Regions from separate parts of the Shewanella decolorationis genome, predicted to be linked through region 1. Evidence: predicted binding sites of a transcription regulator. Region 1 holds the regulator's gene; the other holds the start of a gene.
The links. Region 1 encodes LexA, which represses DNA repair genes until DNA is damaged. Its sites were predicted from a motif close to TACTGTATNNNNATACAGTA; they were not measured.

Region 2: dinG (ATP-dependent DNA helicase DinG) is a predicted target of LexA. The motif match lies at 2,129-2,148, and genes of this name have one in related genera.

The regions. Positions count from the first base shown of each region.
Region 1 covers NZ_CP037898.1:3,808,492-3,813,329, forward strand. Annotated here, with positions in the region: gene mtr (tryptophan permease) at 1-45, opposite strand, end outside; gene plsB (glycerol-3-phosphate 1-O-acyltransferase PlsB) at 45-2,468, opposite strand; gene lexA (transcriptional repressor LexA) at 2,630-3,250, shown strand; gene EYR25_RS17020 (cell division inhibitor SulA) at 3,247-3,759, shown strand; gene coxB (cytochrome c oxidase subunit II) at 4,163-4,838, shown strand, end outside.
Region 2 covers NZ_CP037898.1:2,692,133-2,696,970, forward strand. Annotated here, with positions in the region: gene EYR25_RS12260 (sulfite exporter TauE/SafE family protein) at 1-23, opposite strand, end outside; gene dinG (ATP-dependent DNA helicase DinG) at 33-2,105, opposite strand; gene EYR25_RS12270 (DNA polymerase II) at 2,246-4,678, shown strand.

The DNA.
Region 1 (4,838 bases):
CTTACCCACCGGCTTATTCTTCGCCGCATTCATATGGTTAGCCATTAAACGATATGCTCCGCGGTCACACTCGCCACTATGGTTTGTCTCACTGAGGCTCGAAGTAAGCTATTGGCTTGATCGCGAATGCGCTCAACGTCGGATTTATCTTCCTTCTCGGAAAAATAGCCTAACTCTTTAAGCTTAACACTCAAGGTGTTATAGAGTTTCTTGTCGTAGAATTCTGGTGCAGTAATTCCATGCAGTGCCCCTAAACGTTGGGCAAGCAGATGGCTTTCAGACTCCAGATCCGAACGCTCCATCTTAGGTCTGTGGGCCAGCAGATTGAAAATAATCGCATAGCGTTGCAAAGTCTCGCTAACGCTTCCGGCCAGCAACAACATTTGGCTAGTGTGCTCAGTCACCACCGACAGCGTATCGCTTTCCTGCACTAAGCCCTGCTCAATAAACAGATCCAGCACTTGATTCACATAGCTTGGCAGATCCTTGATACCCATGAATAACTCCGCCTTCAGTAGCGGGTAGAAGTCACTCACAATTCCCAAAATCTGAGCTCTTGAAATCTGCTTATTGTTGGTTAAACAGCTGGCAATTAACGACGGAATGATAAACAAGTGGATGATATTGTTACGATAGTAAGTCATTGAGATCGCTTGTTTCTCATCAATCGACACTATCTCACCCAGAGGATCGGCATTGATGGAGAACTTATTCAGCTCTAATCCTTGCTGCACTAAGTGCTTGCCATCACCTTCGGCCACTGAAGTAAACGAAGTGTAAGGCACACGCTTAAGCAAAGTTAGGTACAAATCTAACTGACGCTCGAGTAAACAACGCTCAAGGGCATTTTGCTCCGACGCCAGCAACACTAAGCTGGTTAAGGTAATTGAACTGGCGGCAGCAGCATCGTTAATGCGGGTCATCACACGATTCGCTAACACGTTCACCGCTGGGGTTAACCAAGTGGGTTTTTGCTCAGGATCGTCGGCCACTTCAATGCGCCAGTTAGGCGCCGTTTCATTCAAGAAGTTTTGCAGTGTAATCGGCTCACCAAAGTTGACATAACCTTGGCCAAAATTACCTAATTTGCGAATAGCACCAAAGACTTGCCATACAGATTCTTTCTGTTTTTTCTTACCACTCAGCTCCTTGTGATAGGTCGCCACTTCCATCACGTGATCGTAACCTAAGTACACAGGTACTAAGGTGACTGGGCGTTCGATGCCGCGCAGCACACTGTTGATCGTCATGGCGATCATGCCCGTTTTAGGCGCCAATAGACGACCGGTACGAGAACGTCCCCCCTCAGAGAAATACTCCACCGAATATCCCTTAGCAAACAGCTGATCGAGATATTCACGGAACACGGCCGTATAAAGTTTATTGCCGTTAAAACTACGGCGAATAAAGAAAGCCCCTCCACGGCGGAACAGCGGCCCTGCTGGCCAGAAGTTTAGGTTAATCCCCGCCGCAATATGCGGTGGCACCATGCCTTGGTAATACAGAATGTAGGATAACAGCAGGTAATCCATATGGCTGCGATGGCAAGGTACATACACAATCTCGTGACCATCATGGTGAAGCTGGCGGATTTGCTCGGCACCTTTGATATTGATACCGCTGTAGAGCTTGTTCCATAACCAAGTTAAGAAACGCTCGGCAATACGCACTAGACTGTCGGAATAATTCGCTGCAATTTCATCAAGATATTCAATTGCTGTTTCACGAGCTTGGGTTTCTGAAATCTTCTTACTCGCCGCTTCTTCCTGAATCGCCTTGCGTAAGGATTCTGATTTCAGCAGAGAGTGGAATAACGCCTGACGATTAGGCAGCACAGGTCCCGTCATCACCTTGCGCTGACGGCGGAAATGCACTCTCGCTACCCGCGCCAATTTGTGGGCAATCCCCATGTCGGTGCCGTGCTCGTCGGCCATATAACGCAGCGATACCGCATTAGAAAACTGAACAAAGTTGTGGCGGCCTAAAAATAGGATCATCAAGCACTTACGTAACCAAGTGGGGTTCTCGCGCTCAAGCACAGCCGCCTTCATGGTGTCGTCTTCTTTACCCGGAGTACGGCCCCAATAAAGGCTGACAGGCACCAGCTGAATATCTAACTCAGGCTTTTCTTTATGGACGGCCAACAAACGCATAAAACATTCGAGGAATGGCTCATTGCTGGCACGCTCGCCAAACAAAGGCTTACGCCCTTCGAGACAAACGACGCGGGGCGCAACAACGCCATTGACCACGAGCGGCTCGTAGGGGCTTGGCAAACCCAGCTTAGTAGTGATCTCGCTTAACGCAGCAATATCACTCAAGGATTCTGTTTTCATTACATAAGCAAGCGGTCTGGAGGCGTCCAGATTCAGATCGGCAAAGGGATCCTGCGGCACAACAATAGTGTGCACTAAGTGTTTTTGGATCCAGCGTAATGATTTCAACCAAAGAGAGTCTTGTTTAGGCATTATTCTTATGCAATGTAAGTACGTTCATTAGCCCCATAGAATACCAGATTCTAGGGAACATTCGCTAATACTCTCCAATCGCGTTAAAAAGTGGTTAATACTTGCACTACGAATAATACTGTATATACTAACAGTAACTGTATAGAAAAACAGGAAAGAACATGAGACCGTTGACGCCACGCCAAGCCGAAATTTTAGAGCTGATTAAACGTAATATTGCCGAGACTGGCATGCCACCCACCCGGGCCGAAATCGCCACACGTTTGGGTTTTAAAAGTGCAAATGCCGCCGAAGAACACCTTAAGGCATTGGCGAAAAAAGGCTGCATCGAGATCATGCCTGGCACTTCCCGCGGGATCCGCCTCCCAGTTGAGGAAGAAGATAACAGCGAATCAGGCTTGCCACTGATTGGCCAAGTGGCGGCAGGCGAACCTATCCTCGCTCAAGAGCATGTCGAACAGTATTACCAAGTCGACCCCAGCATGTTCCACCCTGCCGCCGATTTCTTACTGCGTGTCAGAGGCGACAGTATGAAGAACATCGGTATCCTCGAAGGGGATCTGCTCGCCGTTCATAAAGTACAGCAAGCGCGCAATGGCCAAGTTGTGGTTGCTCGCGTTGACGATGATGTAACAGTTAAACGCTTTGAAAAGAAAGGGAATCTCGTTTATCTACATGCAGAGAATGAAGATTACTCCCCAATTAAAGTCGATTTAAGTTTCCAAAGTCTAACAATAGAAGGGCTCGCCGTAGGGGTGATCCGCAATGGAGATTGGCTATGAACAAACTACTAGGTAATGCCCCGCGTCACCCCGGTTTATGGCTCGATGCGGTACGCGAAACCAATACAGACTGGCAGCATACGCCTATCATCACTATGCCTACCGAGAGCAAAGGGCGCCAAGAGCTAATGCAACTTAGCAAGCAGTTAGCACAACTGAGCCAACAAGGCCGCTGGGTCGTACTCATCAACCCACCTAGTATTGGCTACAAGCAGTTACTGGCCAGCGCTGGCGTGCGTATGGACCGCGTACTTTTAGTCCATGCGAAAGATGAAGTCGAAACCCTGTGGGCTATGGAAAAAGCATTAACCAGTGGCACTTCAAGCGCAGTAATTACTTGGATCCACTCACTCGATGCCCGTGACAATCGTCGTTTGCAAATTGTGGCCAAGAGCGCCCGCGCCATGGGAATAGTGCTCGAAGGTGTCGTAAATCACTCGACTGCGGACGCGACACTCAAGCAGCCCGCTCACTTTGCCCAAGGTAGTTTTTTTAGCTCTGTTCATTAAAATTTTTGCACTGCGTATTTAGCCTTGAAAGCCGCCTCACCTGTGAATGTGGGGCTTTTTTTGGCAATTTTTCAGACAATTAGAAAAAGAAGTGATCTTGATCAATTTTTAAACAGCAAGTATGGTTGATTTAGGCGAGCATAATATATCGCCCGTTTAGGCAGAAATATCGGCAAATTATCGAATATCTCTTGCCCACACAAGTCGAGAAAATGAGTTAATTCAGCAGTATGTGCCAGTGTGGCTAATACCAGCAGTAACAATACTTAATCAAAAGTAAGCCGCCAACGCACGTTGAAGTCAAAAAAGCTTTTTTGGGAACTGAAGAGTTTGCATAGAGTTGAGACTTACTGTGTTGCTCTTCTTTGTAGTTGCTATTCGCAATTGGCAGAGGAGAAGTCTTGTGAAGCAATGGTTGTATTGTTTACTCGTGGTGCTATTCGCCCCACCGTTGGCCGCATCGGACATGCGGTTCAACATGACCCCCGGCGTAACAGAAATCAGTGGCAAGGTATATCACCTGCACATGACGATTCTGTATATCTGCTGCGCCATAGGCTTAGTGGTGTTCGGCATTATGATTTATGCCATGATCAACCACAGAAAATCCAAAGGCGCGGTCGCGTCTCACTTCCATGAAAGTACAAAAGTCGAAATCGCGTGGACGATCATTCCTTTTGTCATTCTGATCTTAATGGCGATTCCCGCCACAAAAACTCTGATTGCTATGGAAGATCCCAGCAATGCCGATCTTACAGTCAAAGTGACTGGCTCCCAATGGAAATGGCATTATAGCTACTTCGATCAAGATATTGAGTTTTACAGCATTCTCGCAACCCCAAGGCCTCAAATCGAAGGCGCGGAGGCCAAAGGAGAACATTACTTACTCGAAGTAGATAAGCCCCTTGTCCTGCCGATCAATCGTAAAATCCGTTTCTTGATGACCTCAGAGGATGTTATCCACTCATGGTGGATGCCCGCCTTTGCCGTTAAAAAAGACGCTAATCCAGGTTTTATCAACGAGGCGTGGACCCGTATCGACAAACCCGGCATTTACCGTGGCCAATGTGCCGAGCTTT
Region 2 (4,838 bases), 1.1 Mb from region 1:
CTGGGCTCGAGTAATAACTCCAAATCTTAATCCTACTCAATGACTCGTCTAAAGGGGGGCAGTGCGTCTAGCAAGGATTTGCCGTAACGTTTGGTCACTAATCGTCTATCGAGGATAGTGACTCGGCCATAATCCTGCTCTTTACGCAGTAATCTACCACAACTTTGGATAAGCTTTCGCGATGCATCTGGAATGGTAAGTTGTAGAAACGGATTTCCGCCCTTTATTTTCACATACTCGGCATGGGCTTGCTCGACGGGTGAGGTTGGCACGGCAAAGGGCAGTTTAGTGACAATGAGGTTGGTGAGGTAATCCCCAGGTAAGTCTAGGCCTTCAGAAAAACTGCCGGTACCGAACAAGATACTCGGCTCACCTTTGTCGCACTTGGCTTTGTGGGTCTCAAGTAATTGCTGGCGCGGTGCATTACCTTGAATAAGAATTTCCTGCGTGAGCTTGCCCTCGAGCAGCTCAGCCACTTTCTCCATTTGCCAGTAAGAAGCAAACAACACTAAGGTGGCCATTTCGCCTTCAATCAGTTCCAAAATGTGTTCGGCAAGCTCAGCGGTATAGGCATCATCCGTCGGCTCGGTTTTCATCTTAGGTAAGTAGAGCGTGGCGTTATTCGGATAATCGAAGGGGGATTGCAGGGCGAGATAACGACTGCCGTCCTTTACCGATAATCCCACCTGATGGGCGAAATGGTCGAAGTTATTCAGCGCCCGCAGCGTTGCGCTGCATAATACGACGCCAGCCGCCTTTTGCCACAGCATAGACTCGAGCATAAACCCAACTTCAATCGGCGAGGCGCTAAACAGGTAATCGACCTGTTTGCCCGTGAGTAATTCAATCCAGCGGGCGAGGGGCGCGCCTTTAGTGGAATCTTCCTTGGCCATCATTTTCCAGAGCTTTTGCAGGTTTTCGAGTCGCTGCAACATAAAGCCCATTTCGGCCTGTAGCGCTTCTGCTTGATGCTTAGGAATATCGCCATCTTTTATCGCCTCGGCCAGCAATAATTGCATCTTGTTAAATTGCTTGAGGGCAAGATTAGAGGTGGCCGCGAGATTTTCGGCTGGGATTTTTAGTGCATCGGGCAATTTACCGTGTTCGAACCGATAGCGGCTCTCGGGATTGGCAAACTGTTTGGTTTGAGTGTCACAAAAGTGGGCGACTTGATTGAGCTGAGCGATTAAGTCACCGATATGATCCTGCATCGCCTGTGCTGGGGCGATAATATTGTTACTCTTTATCTGATTTTGTAACTTGGCGCTGGTCTTACCGACTTTTTCGAGCCAGTCGGCAGCGCCTCTAAGTGTTGCCTGTGCGCTAGAAAAGTCCCGGGCAACGATAGGTAAGTGATGGGCTTCGTCAATGACGTAAAATACGTCTTCGGGATCGGGTAAAATCACCCCACCACCGAGCTCTAAGTCTGCAAACAGCAAACTGTGGTTGGCGATCAGTACATCCCAGGTATCCACGTCCTCGCGGGCCTTGTGAAACGGGCAATTTCGATGACTGGCGAGTTGCCGATGACAACTATGTTTATCGCAGGCGATTTGCTGCCAGAGATGGTCTGGTATCGGTGTCGATAGCGTATCGATTTCACCGTTCCAGCGGCCTTCATTAAAGTCGCTGAGTAGCTCCTGCAGCATGGCAATTTGGCTGTTATCCGGCTTTGTTTGCCACATGGCCATTTGGGTACTGTTATCATCGCCGATCAGCATGGCAAGCTTGGATAAACAGACATAACGCTGGCGCCCTTTGACCAGACCGAAGCGAAAGTTTAGTCCTGATTGTTCGAGAAAAAACGGTAAGTCTTTGTGCAGTAACTGCTCCTGCAGCGCCACGGTTGCCGTAGCGATACAGACCTTTTTCTTACTCGCGAGTGCAAGCGGGATCGTGCCCAAAATATAAGACAATGATTTACCAATCCCCGTACCCGCTTCGACCACTATGATGCGTCTATCTTTGTCATAGTCGCCAGCTAGGGTCTTAGAGATTTCTGCCACCATAAAATTTTGCTCGCGGCGTGGCCTAAAATTAGGCAAAGAGGCGGCAATATCTTTATAGATAGCGCGGATCTGGTTTTTTACGTTGTCAGGTAACATGCGGCACTACTTTATCGAATTAATGCTGTACATAATAACAGTGATTGCATAGCCTAAGAAACTTTTCTGCCATTTTATGGCAATTTTATTCTGTGTCCCGAGAATCAATAAACAGCGAGAGCCTTAGAGTGAAACCGCAGTTGAATCCCCCCGAGAGTCTTGCACATGATACGGCTGCGCCTGTGAGTGTACAGGGACGCGTCCTCACACGCCATGCTATTACGCGCGGTGCAACGCTTGTGCTGCAGTATTATCTCGCCACCGTTTCAGGCCCTGTACTGGTGGAGTTACCTGACTCTGAGTACATTTGTTTTTGTCATCAAAGCGATATGGCGGCATTGCAGTTACAAACGCCGGGGCTGGCGCTGCGCTTTGTACCGCTTACGCTTAAAAGCTTTAAAAGACAATCCGTGGCGGCAATATATGCTCCATCGAGTAGTGTGTTTCGTCACTTGCAGCGGATAGCGACGGATGCGGGGATTCCCTTATTTGAGGCGGATATCCGTCCCGAGCAGCGTTTTTTAATCGAGCGTTTTGTGGCGCTCGATGTGGCATTTTTAGGGCATTTTGTCGGCAAAGTAGGCATAGATGGACAGTTACCTGTTTTTAGCGCCATACGGGCCAAAGCGGTTGCGCCGCAGCCAACAATTAAACTGCGCTCAATCTCCCTCGATTTTGAATGCAGTTTTGACGGTTTACTCTATTCCGTGGCCCTTTATGGACGCGATGTGCAATCTCAGCCCTATGAAAAAGTCATTATGGTGGGCGAGGCGCTGCCAGATGCTGCAATCTATATCGAATGGGTGAACGATGAGGCAGCGCTTATCCATCGTCTCATCGCTTGGTTTACTGAGTTTGATCCCGATGTGATCATTGGTTGGTCGGTGGTGACCTTTGATTTGGCCTTGTTATATCGGCGTGCGTTACTGCACCGGATCCCGCTGCGTATCGGTCGAGGTGGCGCGCTCCTTGAGTGGAAGGTGGAGAATAAATTTCGGCCAGAAACCTTAAGTTTGCCTGGGCGAGTGGTGCTCGATGGTATCGATTGGTTAAAGGCAGCCTTTTATCAATTCGAGCGTTACTCTTTGGAATTTGTCGCTCGAGCTTTACTGGGAGAAGGCAAAGCGATTCATGATGTGGAAAATCGAGCCCAAGAGATTGATGCGCTATTTGCCGAAAACAAACAAGGGCTTGCTCACTATAATCTGACCGATAGTCGCTTAGTGTGGGATATTTTTGAACATACTCAATTGTGGGATTTTGCCCTCGCTCGCGCCGAGTTAACGGGGTTAGAACTTGGGCGCGTAGGCGCCTCGGTCGCTGCATTCAACCACTTGTATCTACCGCATTTACATAGAGCGGGTTTCATCGCGCCTGCTGAGCCTGCCAGTCAAGGGATTGAAAGCCCTGGCGGTTATGTAATGGATTCTGTCCCTGGTTTTTATCAGCATATTTTAGTGTTTGACTTTAAAAGCCTTTATCCATCGATTATCCGAACTTTTTTAATTGATCCAAAAGGGTTAATTGAAGGTTTAGATAATGAGGATGGATCTGCATTAACTGAGCCTGAAACTGTTCCGGGTTTTTTGGGCGCGCGTTTTAATCGGCATCAACCTATTCTGCCCAAACTCATCCAAAATCTATCAGAGCAACGTGAAAAAGCTAAGCGGGAGGCGAATGCACCTTTATCGCAAGCGATTAAAATCATTATGAATTCGCTCTATGGGGTTTTAGGCTCCCAAGGCTGTGTGTTCCACGATGCGAAACTGGCAAGCTCCATCACCATGCGCGGTCATCAAATTATGAAACAAACCCGCGCGTGGATTGAGGAGATGGGCTACCAAGTCATTTATGGGGATACGGACTCCACCTTCGTCTATTTAGGCCCAGAACCCGATCTCAGTGATATTAATGCCTTAGGTAAGCAGATTGCCGCGCGAATGAATCAGCAATGGCAAAGTAAAATTGCGCAGGAGTTTCAGCTAGAAAGTTTTCTCGAGCTGCAATTTGAGCGCCACTACGAACAGTTTTTTATGCCGACCCTGCGCGGCTCGGAAGAGGGGAGTAAGAAGCGCTATGTTGGAGCGTGGCGTAACCATAGCGGAGCGTTAGAAATCACTTTTAAGGGAATGGAGCAAGTTCGTAGCGATTGGAGCCCCTTAGCCCGTAAGGTGCAGGCTGAACTCTATGAGCGCATGTTTAACCAACGGGATATTAGTGGTTATTTGGCTGATGTTATCGGCGAACTTCAAGCGGGCAAGCGCGATGATGAGTTAGTGTTTAGTAAACGTATGCGCCGAAATTTAGACGAATACACGGCTAAGTCTTCTCCCCATGTGAAAGTCGCGCGCCAGCTTTGTGAGTTAACAGGAAAGTCATCCTTTGGCAAGCGAGGGGCGCAGATTGATTATGTAATTACTGTAAACGGTCCTGAACCTGTTTCGCATAGATCGTCTACAATTGATTATCAGTACTACATAGATAAGCAAATAGGCTCTATTGCAGAGCCTGTTTTTTCAATAATGAAACTAAATTACACCAGCATTACGTCGAATCAGTTATTGTTAATTTAGTGTTTGCATTGTGGTTTTTATGTTTTATTTGCGGTTGTTTGTAGTGATTTAAGCTGTTTTGTAGAGGTTAAGCGCGACGTTTTTGTGATGTTTATCTAGATATTCCTTCGGTTTCGCTTGGAGAGTTTGATGAAAGTTTGCTACTCTCGGTGGGAAATTG